DNA from 3 places in the Sphingopyxis lindanitolerans genome. Region 3 is predicted to be linked to each of the others. Evidence: predicted binding sites of a transcription regulator. Region 3 holds the regulator's gene; each other region holds the start of a gene.
What was found. The regulator LexA, encoded in region 3, represses DNA repair genes until DNA is damaged. The targets are predictions, from matches to a motif close to GTTCCNCNCTTGTTCT.

Region 1 (3,277 bases), 1.6 Mb from region 3:
CGCGTGGCTCGTACCTTATTATCAGCACAGCCAGATCGAGGGGCAACTCGCCGGCCTGGCCGCGCTGTTCAACGCGCCGCTCACCATCGGCGAGCTTCGCGTCGACGTCGCCATCGCCTTCGGCGTCAACGACGAGTTCGAGGGTTCGAACGCGCAGCGGCTCGCCGCCGCGCTGGTCGCCGCCGAAAAGTCGATTCGCACCCGGTCGCTGTGGACCAAATATACGCCGCGGCAAAAGGACGATGCCGGTTGGCAACTATCCTTTCACTCGCAGCTCGAGGACGCATTGTCGGGCGGCGATATCTGGGTCGCCTTCCAGCCGCAGTACGGGATTGCGACGAAACAGCTCGTCGGGGTCGAAGCGCTCGCGCGCTGGACGCATCCGACGCGCGGCCCGATCCCGCCCGACGAGTTCATCGTCCAGGCCGAAAAAAGCCAGGACATCTATCGCCTCACCCTGTTCGTCATGGATCAGGCGATCCGGTCGGCGGCCGACCTCCACCAGCGCGGGCTCGATATCCATATGTCGGTCAACCTGTCGGCGACGCTGCTCGACCACAGTGATCTCGTCGGGACAATCCGCGTCATGCTGACCGCGCATCACCTGTCCGCCGAGAAATTGACGATCGAGATCACCGAAACCGCGCAGATCGAGAATAGCCGCCAGGCGAAGCAGACGCTCGCGCAGCTCCGCCGCGCCGGCATCCGCCTGTCGATCGACGATTATGGCACCGGCCAGTCGAACCTCGAATATCTGACCGAAATCGAGGCCGACGAAATCAAGATCGACAAGCGATTCGTCATGACCATGCGCGATTCGCAGCGGAACCTCGAAGTCGTCAAATCGACGATCGATCTCGCGCACCGCCTCGGCGCCGTCGCGGTCGCCGAAGGCATTGAAGACGCGCCGACGCTGGCAATTCTGGAACAATTGGGCTGCGACGTCGGGCAGGGGTATCTGCTTGGAAAACCGCAGCTATTTTCCGAACTGGTAAATAGCCTCGCCGCCCCTCCCCACAGCCGCACCGCCTGACTGCCAGATTGGCGGCAATCGCCCGTGTGCAATTATAGTTAAGACTCGATTTACCTTATCTATTAAGGTATATGCTCCGTTAACTGTTCCTCGTGGGCAGTGCCGACAGGAGATCTGACATGGGTTGGTTTTGGAAGTTCCTGGGTGGCGGCGGCACCGGCAACGGCGGCTCGGACGCGTAACCTGGATAAAAATTAGAATAAGGGCCTCGGACTTGTCCGGGGCCCTTTTTCTTTGCCCTTTGCGAGCAGGTCGATGGCGCCGCCGAGGTGTCCTTTTTTCGTTTCACACCGCACGCGCCGAAGCACCTAGGAAAAGCGTGCTTTGGAGCCGTGGGCGCCTTTTTCGCGCGGTGAACCGAATCAAAATATCGACGAGTTGAGTCCTCAATCTGTCATTTACCGTCTTGCATCGCAGCGCCGACGTGGCACTATGGGTGGTGGGTCAGCCACGGGGGCACCCCAAGAAATAGTATCAGGCCGAAAGTGGCGGATTTCCGTTGCCCATGAACCATGGGCTCGGGAAAACCCTCTTTGCGCCGAAAATAAGTCCCACGGGGATGCGTTTAGATGCTAGGATCGGGGCTTCGCCCTGGGTCGAACAAGACAGGAACATATGCGCCTCGGCGCATGGGTAGAACGGGGACGAGTAAATGGATTTTCGCGAGACGGAACGGGTGGAGACGAGCGACGTGGCGACGGTGGAACTGGCAAAGAATGACGCTCCGGCGCCCCTCGAAACGAAGGGCGAATCGGCTCCCGACGCGCAGCCGGCGGCGAAGCTGAACGACAGCAGCGAATCCAAGGTCCACGCGCGCCGATTCGAGGTCGTGACCGTGCGCGACCGCGACGCGCTGCTCACCGATTTCGGCAAGGAAACGTTGCAGGATCGCTACCTTCTCCCCGGCGAATCCTATCAGGATCTCTTCGCGCGCGTCGCGTCGGCCTATGCCGACGACCAGGACCACGCCCAGCGCCTCTATGATTATATCTCGAAGCTGTGGTTCATGCCCGCGACCCCCGTTCTCTCGAACGGCGGCACCGGCCGCGGCCTGCCGATCAGCTGCTATCTGAATTCGGTCCCCGACAGCCTCGAAGGCATTGTCGAGACGTGGAACGAGAATGTCTGGCTCGCCTCGCGCGGCGGCGGCATCGGCACCTATTGGGGCAGCGTGCGTGGCATCGGCGAGCCGGTCGGCCTCAACGGCAAGACCAGCGGCATCATCCCCTTCGTCCGGGTGATGGACAGCCTGACCCTCGCGATCAGCCAGGGCTCGCTGCGTCGCGGTTCGGCCGCCTGCTATCTCGACATCAGCCATCCGGAGATCGAGGAGTTCCTCGAAATCCGCAAGCCGTCGGGCGACTTCAACCGCAAGGCGCTCAACCTCCATCACGGCGTGCTGATCACCGACGAGTTCATGGAGGCCGTCCGCGACGGCACTGAATTCAACCTGCGCAGCCCCAAGGATCAGAGCGTCCGCGGCAGCGTCGATGCGCGCAGCCTGTTCCAGAAGCTCGTCGAAACGCGACTTGCGACCGGCGAACCCTATATCATCTTCATCGACCAGGTGAACCGCATGATGCCCAAGCATCACCGCGACCTGGGGCTGAAGGTTTCGACCTCGAACCTGTGCAGCGAAATTACCCTGCCCACCGGCCGCGACCATCTCGGCAACGATCGCACCGCGGTCTGCTGCCTCTCGAGCCTCAACCTCGAAACCTGGGACGAGTGGAATGGCGACAAGGGCTTCATCGAAGACGTGATGCGGATGCTCGATAACGTCCTTCAGGACTATATCGACCGCGCCCCGCCCGAAATGGCGCGCGCCAAATATTCGGCCAGCCGCGAACGCTCGGTCGGCCTCGGCGTGATGGGCTTCCACAGCTTCCTCCAGGCGCGCGGCCTGCCGTTCGAGGGCGCGATGGCGAAATCGTCGAACCTGCGCGTCTTCAAGCATATCCGCGCGCAGGTCGACCAGGCGTCGATGCTGCTCGCCAAGGAACGCGGCCCCTGCCCCGACGCCGCCGATCAGGGCGTGATGGAGCGCTTCAGTTGCAAGATGGCGATCGCGCCGACCGCGTCGATCAGCATCATCTGCGGCGGCACCAGCGCGTGCATCGAGCCGATCCCGGCGAATATCTATACGCACAAGACGCTGTCGGGCAGCTTCTCGATCCGCAACCCGCATCTGGAAGCCCTGCTCGTCGACAAGGCGAAGAACAGCGACGCGATCTGGAACTCGAT
Region 2 (3,277 bases), 380 kb from region 3:
ATCTCCGGCCCGAGTTCGCTGGCGAGATTGCCGCGATCGCTCCACAACGCCGCGCGGATCGCCGCGGGACCAGCCGCCGCGCCGCGTTCAAAGCTGCTGTTGATATCAGTGGGCAGGCCGAAAAGACGGATCGCGGGCATGCGCCGCTTGTAACCTCTGCCATGACCCGCGCAAGGCGCAACGGGCGCCGTGCGCAAAGGCTGGATGGTTCAACGGCGGGCGGGCCAACCTGCAGGAGAGGGACATGTGCAGGTGCGATGCAGCCGCAAGGAGGCTGCGAGGCCCGCCGCCGTCGGCCGACCGATTCCACAGGAGCGCGAAACCGGCCGGGATGGCAATCGGTTATGATCAGGCGTCGGTGCCGCCGTCGTCGTCGGGACCGGCCATCATCTCTTCGGCCACCGCGTCGGTCCGGCTGCGGATCGCAGCTTCGAGCCGCTCCATCAGTTCCGGATTTTCCTTGAGGAAGGTCTTGGAATTTTCGCGGCCCTGTCCGATGCGGATCGAATCATAGCTGAACCAGGCACCCGATTTCTCCACGATGCCGGCCTTGACGCCCAGATCGAGGATCTCGCCGATCTTGGAGATGCCCTGACCGTACATGATGTCGAATTCGACCTGCTTGAACGGCGGCGCGACCTTGTTCTTGACGACCTTGACGCGCGTCGTGTTGCCGACGATCTCGTCGCCATTCTTGATCTGGCCGGTACGGCGGATGTCGAGACGGACCGAAGCGTAGAATTTGAGCGCGTTGCCGCCGGTCGTGGTTTCGGGATTGCCGTACATCACGCCGATCTTCATGCGGAGCTGGTTGATGAAGATCACCATGCAGCGCGAACGGCTGATCGAGCCGGTCAGCTTGCGCAGGCTCTGCGACATCAGGCGCGCCTGAAGCCCGACATGGCTGTCGCCCATCTCGCCCTCAATCTCGGCGCGCGGCACCAGCGCGGCGACCGAGTCGATGACGAGCACGTCGATCGCGTTCGATCGCACCAGCGTATCGACGATCTCGAGCGCCTGCTCGCCGGTGTCGGGCTGCGACACGATCAGTTCGTCGATATCGACCCCCAGCTTTTTCGCATAACCCGGATCGAGCGCATGTTCGGCGTCGACGAAGGCGGCGGTGCCGCCCATCTTCTGCGCCTCGGCGATGCAATGCAGCGCCAGCGTCGTCTTGCCCGAGCTTTCGGGGCCATAGATTTCGATGACGCGGCCGCGCGGCAGGCCGCCGACGCCAAGCGCGATGTCGAGCCCGAGCGAGCCGGTCGACACCGCCTCCACCTGCATCGCTTCCTTCGAGCCCAGCTTCATCACCGAGCCCTTGCCGAACGCGCGATCGATCTGCGCGAGCGCAGCGTCGAGCGCCTTCTGTCTGTCCGTTCCGTTCACTGATTTCCCCGATTCGACGAGTGACAATTGTCCGGCCATTTGCCGTCCTTTCCTGCTCTAGAGCGACCGCGGAAGCATCGCAACGCCGGACCCCATGTGCCACATTTGTTCTCGTGGAACAAGAGGGGAACAAAAATAGTTCGCCGCCTCAGCGAAGGCGGGGGCGGCGTATGGGTCAGGCCCCGAACTCCGCGATCGCCGCCTCGATGTCGGTCAGGCGGAACGGCTTGGTCACCAGCCGCCGGTGCGCGTGCGCCGGAGGGATCATGTCGCCGCCGCCCGAGGTGAAGGCAAAAGGAATGTCGCGCGCGGCGAGCGCGTCGGCGACCGGCCAGCCCTTTTCATCGCCAAGGTTGATGTCGATCAGCGCGCCGCCGATCGATTCGGCGGCGATGATCGCCAGCGCTTCGTCGTTCGTCGTCGCCTGCGCGGGTTCGGGCAGGCCGAGCGCGTCGAACATGTCGGCCAGCATCATGCCGATCAGCACGTCATCCTCGACGAGCAGGATGCGCGATGCCTCAGCCACGGCCCGCCCGATGCGCCGCATCGTCGAGCGCCGCCGACACCGCCTCGGCCAGTTGCGCGACCGAAAAGGGTTTGGGCAGGAAAGCGACGTCGGCGATATCGATCGACTGGCGGAGCTGCTCCTCGGCATAGCCCGACATGAACAATATGGGCAGCGTCGGCCGCTTCGCGCGCATCGCGCGCACCATCGCCGGGCCGTCCATCGTCGGCATCACGACGTCGCTGACGATCAGGTCGATTTTTTCCATCCCGGCGAAGCGCTCCAGCCCTTCCTCGCCCTGCGAGGCGGTGACGACGCTATAACCCGCACGGGTCAGCGCGCGTTCCGCGACCGCGCGCACCATATCCTCATCCTCGACGAGCAGGATCGTGCCGGTGCCCCACTGGCTCTTCTTGGGCTTCGCCGGCGGCGCGGGCACCGCGGGGACGTCATGGTCGGCGCGGTGGACGGGGAGGTAGATGGTGAAGCTGGTCTCGCCCGGCCGGCTGTCGGCAAAGATGAAGCCCGCCGACTGCTTGATGATGCCATAGACGGTCGACAGGCCAAGCCCGGTCCCCTTGCCGACGTCCTTGGTCGTGAAAAAGGGCTCGAAAATCTTGGGCAGCACGTCGGCGGGAATACCGCTGCCGGTGTCGCTGACCTTGAGCGCGCTGTAATCGGCGGGGGGCATGAACTCATTGCCCATCTGGCGCACGTCGGCCGCCGACACCGGATAGGTCTCGATCGTCAGCGTGCCGGCGCCCGCCATCGCGTCGCGCGCGTTGACCGCGAGGTTGATGATCACCTGTTCGAGCTGCCCCGGATCGGCGCGCACCGCGCCCAGGCCGCGGCCATGGTGCACGATAAGCTGAATGGTGTCGCCGATCAGCCGCTTGAGCAGATGCGAGACCTCAGAGATCACATCGGGGAGTTGCAAGATCTGCGGGCGCAGCGTCTGCTGGCGCGAGAAGGCGAGCAATTGCCGCGTCAGGCTGGCGGCGCGATTGGCGTTGCTGCGGATCTGCTGGATATCGTCATAGTCGCTGTCGCCGGGCGTGTGGCGCATCAGCATCAGGTCGCAGGCGCCGAGCACCGCGGTCAATATATTGTTGAAATCATGCGCGACGCCGCCCGCGAGCTGGCCGACCGCCTGCATCTTCGACGCCTGCGCGACCTGGCGCTTCAGCCGCGACTCCTCGCTCGAATCCTTGAGGCTGAGCAGCACCGCCGCCTCGCCGAGCCCGCGCACCCCGACGACGCGCATCGACACCGGGTCGTCGCCCTGCCCGATCAGCCGGATCGACAGGTCGCCGCCGACTTGCTGCCCGCTGCTGTGGCGGCGGATCATGTCGGCGAGCGGCCCCTTGTCCTCACCGACGACCA
Region 3 (3,277 bases):
GCGACGTCGCCCGGCGGCCCGGCGCGAAGGGCGGCAGCCAGCCGCTGCGCGCGCGATTGAGCGCGCATATCCACGGCCAGGTGGCGGGGTCGCCGGGCGGGATCGCGGCGGCGCTGGTCACCGGCGACCGCGGCGCGATTTCGCCCGAGGATGACGAGGCGATGCGCCGCGCCGGGCTGGCGCACCTGCTGTCGATCAGCGGGCTGCACGTCACCGCGGTGATCGGCTTCGCGATGCTCGTCGCGATGCGGCTGTTCGCGCTCAGCCGGCGATTGGCGCTGGAAGGATATGTGCTGCCGATCGCGGCGGCGGCCGGGGCGCTCGCCGGGGCGGGCTATACCTGGCTGGCGGGGGCCGAGGTGCCGACGCTGCGGTCGTTGATCGCGGCGCTGCTCGTCCTCGTCGCTTTCCTGATGGGGCGCGAGGCGCTGACCTTGCGGCTGGTCGCGGCGGGGGCGCTGATCGTGTTGCTGTGGCGTCCCGAATCGCTCGCCGGGCCGAGCTTCCAGCTCAGTTTCGCGGCGGTGACCGCGATCGTTGCGCTGCACGAAAGCCCGACGATGCGGCGCTTCCTCGCGCGGCGCGACGAGGGTTTGCCGCGGCGATGGGGGCGGGGACTGGCCGGGCTGCTGATCACCGGGCTGGTCGTCGAGGTCGCGCTGGCGCCGATCGCGTTGTTCCATTTCCACAAGGCGGGGCTTTATGGCGCGCTTGCCAATGTCGTGGCGATCCCGCTCACGACCTTCGTCATCATGCCGATGGAAGCGGCGGGGCTGCTGTTCGACAGTATCGGCATTGGCGCGCCTTTCTGGTGGGTTGCCGACCATGCGCTGCGCCTGCTCATCGCGCTCGCGCATGCGGTGGCGGGCACGCCGGGGGCGGTCGCGACGCTGCCGATCTTTCCGCGCTGGGGCTTTGCGCTGACGGTCGGCGGCGGGCTGTGGATTCTCCTCTGGCGGACGCGCTGGCGCCGGGCCGGCGCGGTGCCGCTGGCGATCGGTATCGCGGCGCTGCTTGCGCAGCCGCGCCCCGACCTGCTGATCACCGGCGACGGGCGCAACATCGCGGCGGCGGCGCCCGGCGGCGGCTATGCGCTGCTGCGCGATCGCGCCGGCGATTTCGTGCGCGATACGATGCGCGAGGCGGCGGGGATCGACACCCCGCTCGGCGCGCTCGCCGATCTGGACCATGTCGAATGCAATGTGGATTTCTGCCGCTGGCGCCAGGGCGTTGACGGCGCGCAGCGCGTCATCCTGGCCTCGCGCGGCCGCGACCGGATCGAAGGGGCCGACATGGCGGCCGCCTGCGACGCCGCCGATGTCGTGATCAGCGACCGCTGGTTACCGCGCGAATGCGTCGGGCGCTGGCTGACGATCGGCCGCGACAGCCTGGCGGAAAGCGGCGGGCTGGCGATCTATCTGGCGGGCAGGCCGCGGGTCGTCGCCGTGCGCCGCGCGGGCGACGAGCATCCGTGGCGCCAGCCCGACCAGCTTAGTGGTAACGACGAAGCAGTCCCGACAAGCGCCCTTGCACCATGACGCGCGCGGCCTCGTAACGCTGCGGCTCATAGGCGCTGTTGGCCGGATCGAGCCGGATCATCTTGCCTTCACGGCGGAAATATTTGAGCGTCGCATCCTGCCCGTCGACCAGTGCGACGACGATATCGCCCTCGCGCGCGGTGTCGGCTTTCTGGATCAGCGCATAATCGCCGTCGAAGATGCCCGCCTCGACCATCGAATCGCCCGACACCTCGAGCGCATAATGTTCGCCCGCGCCGAGCAGCGCGGCGGGAACCGCGAGCTGGTTGTGATCCTCGAACGCTTCGATCGGCACGCCCGCGGCGATCTTGCCGTGCAGCGGCACCTCGATGATGTCGTTTGCGGCGATCGGGCGCAGCGCCGGGGCGGGCTTGCGCAGCGGGACGATATTGTCGCGATCGCCCGGCACCGGAGCCTTCACGCCCTCGGGCGTCTTCAGCACCTCAAGCGCGCGGGCGCGATTGGGGAGGCGGCGGAGAAAGCCCCTTTCTTCCAAGGCGCTTATCAGGCGATGAATGCCCGATTTCGACTTGAGGCCGAGCGCTTCCTTCATCTCCTCGAACGACGGCGAAATGCCGCTCGCGTCGAGGCGCTGCTGGATGAAGTGGAGCAGTTCATGCTGCTTCGCGGTCAACATCTGTCGTTCTCCATGATGTCAGTTCCGGACATAGGGAGAACGATAGTGGAACAAAGCGGAACTTGTCAAGCGATGTCGATATAGTCCGCGAGGTCGCCCGCGGCTTTGGCGGGCGCGCCGGTCTCGCGGAGCAGCAAGGCCTTCGCTTCGGCGAGCGGAACGGTGCGGCCGCTGTCCTGTTCGCCGAACGGCGCGAGGCAGCCGTCGTCGACCCGCGCGCGCAGATAATCGCGGCGGCTGCCGCCTGCGGCGAGCGGCGCAGCGAGCGGCGCGCGGCGGATGGCGGGCAGCGGGTCGCGCGCGCCCGCGAGATGGCGGACGAGCGGAAGCAGGAACAGGATCGCGGTGACGAAGGCGGAGGAGGGATTACCGGGCAGGCCGAGCAGGAGCGCGTCGCCGATCATTCCCGCGATCAGCGGCTTGCCCGGCTTCATCGCGACCTTCCAGAAATCGACGTGGCCGCCCGCATCTTCGAGCGCGCCGCGAACATGGTCGTGATCGCCGACCGAGGCGCCGCCGACGGTGACGATGACGTCGTGACGTCGCGCTAGATCCTTGAGAATACTGGAAATCATCGCCCGGTCGTCGCGCATGTGCAGCGGCAGGCCGACCTCCGCCGGTTCGCCCGCGAGCAGCGCCGCGAGCATCGGACCGTTGCTGTCGGGTATCTGTCCGGGGGCGAGCGCGCGGCCCGGCTGCACCAGTTCGTCGCCGGTGGTCATGACCGCGACGCGCGGCCGCCCGCCGACCGCAAGCTGCGCCGCGCCGCCCATGATCGCGGTCGCGATCGCGCCGGGCGTCAGCCGCGTTCCGGCGGCGAGCAGCCGGTCGCTCGCGGCGAAATCGCTCGCGCGGTCGCGGATGTTCGCGCCGCGCGCGGCGGGCGCGTCGCCGGTCAAGGCGAGGCTTGCCCCTTCGGCGGCGGTATTTTCCTGAATAAGCACCGTATCGGCGCCATCGGGGAGCAGCGCGCCGGTGAAGATGCGTACCGCTTCGCCCGGCGCGAGCGGCGCGGAGGGAACCGCGCCCGCCGCCACTTCGCCGCCGATCCGCCAGGGGCCGGGAAGATCGTCGAAGCGGATCGCATAGCCGTCCATCGCCG

Region 1: a site for LexA is predicted at 1,631-1,646, ahead of CVO77_RS15610 (ribonucleoside-diphosphate reductase subunit alpha). Genes of this name have one in related genera too.
Region 2: a site for LexA is predicted at 1,505-1,520, ahead of recA (recombinase RecA). Genes of this name have one in related genera too.

The regions. Positions count from the first base shown of each region.
Region 1 is NZ_CM009578.1:3,271,586-3,274,862, reverse strand. It holds gene CVO77_RS15615 (EAL domain-containing protein) at 1-1,033, shown strand, start outside; gene CVO77_RS15610 (ribonucleoside-diphosphate reductase subunit alpha) at 1,686-3,277, shown strand, end outside.
Region 2 is NZ_CM009578.1:1,059,859-1,063,135, forward strand. It holds gene speB (agmatinase) at 1-140, opposite strand, end outside; gene recA (recombinase RecA) at 349-1,428, opposite strand; gene CVO77_RS05105 (response regulator) at 1,565-1,915, opposite strand; gene CVO77_RS05110 (hybrid sensor histidine kinase/response regulator) at 1,908-3,277, opposite strand, start outside.
Region 3 is NZ_CM009578.1:680,549-683,825, reverse strand. It holds gene CVO77_RS03220 (ComEC/Rec2 family competence protein) at 1-1,538, shown strand, start outside; gene lexA (transcriptional repressor LexA) at 1,492-2,175, opposite strand; gene CVO77_RS03210 (molybdopterin molybdotransferase MoeA) at 2,241-3,277, opposite strand, start outside.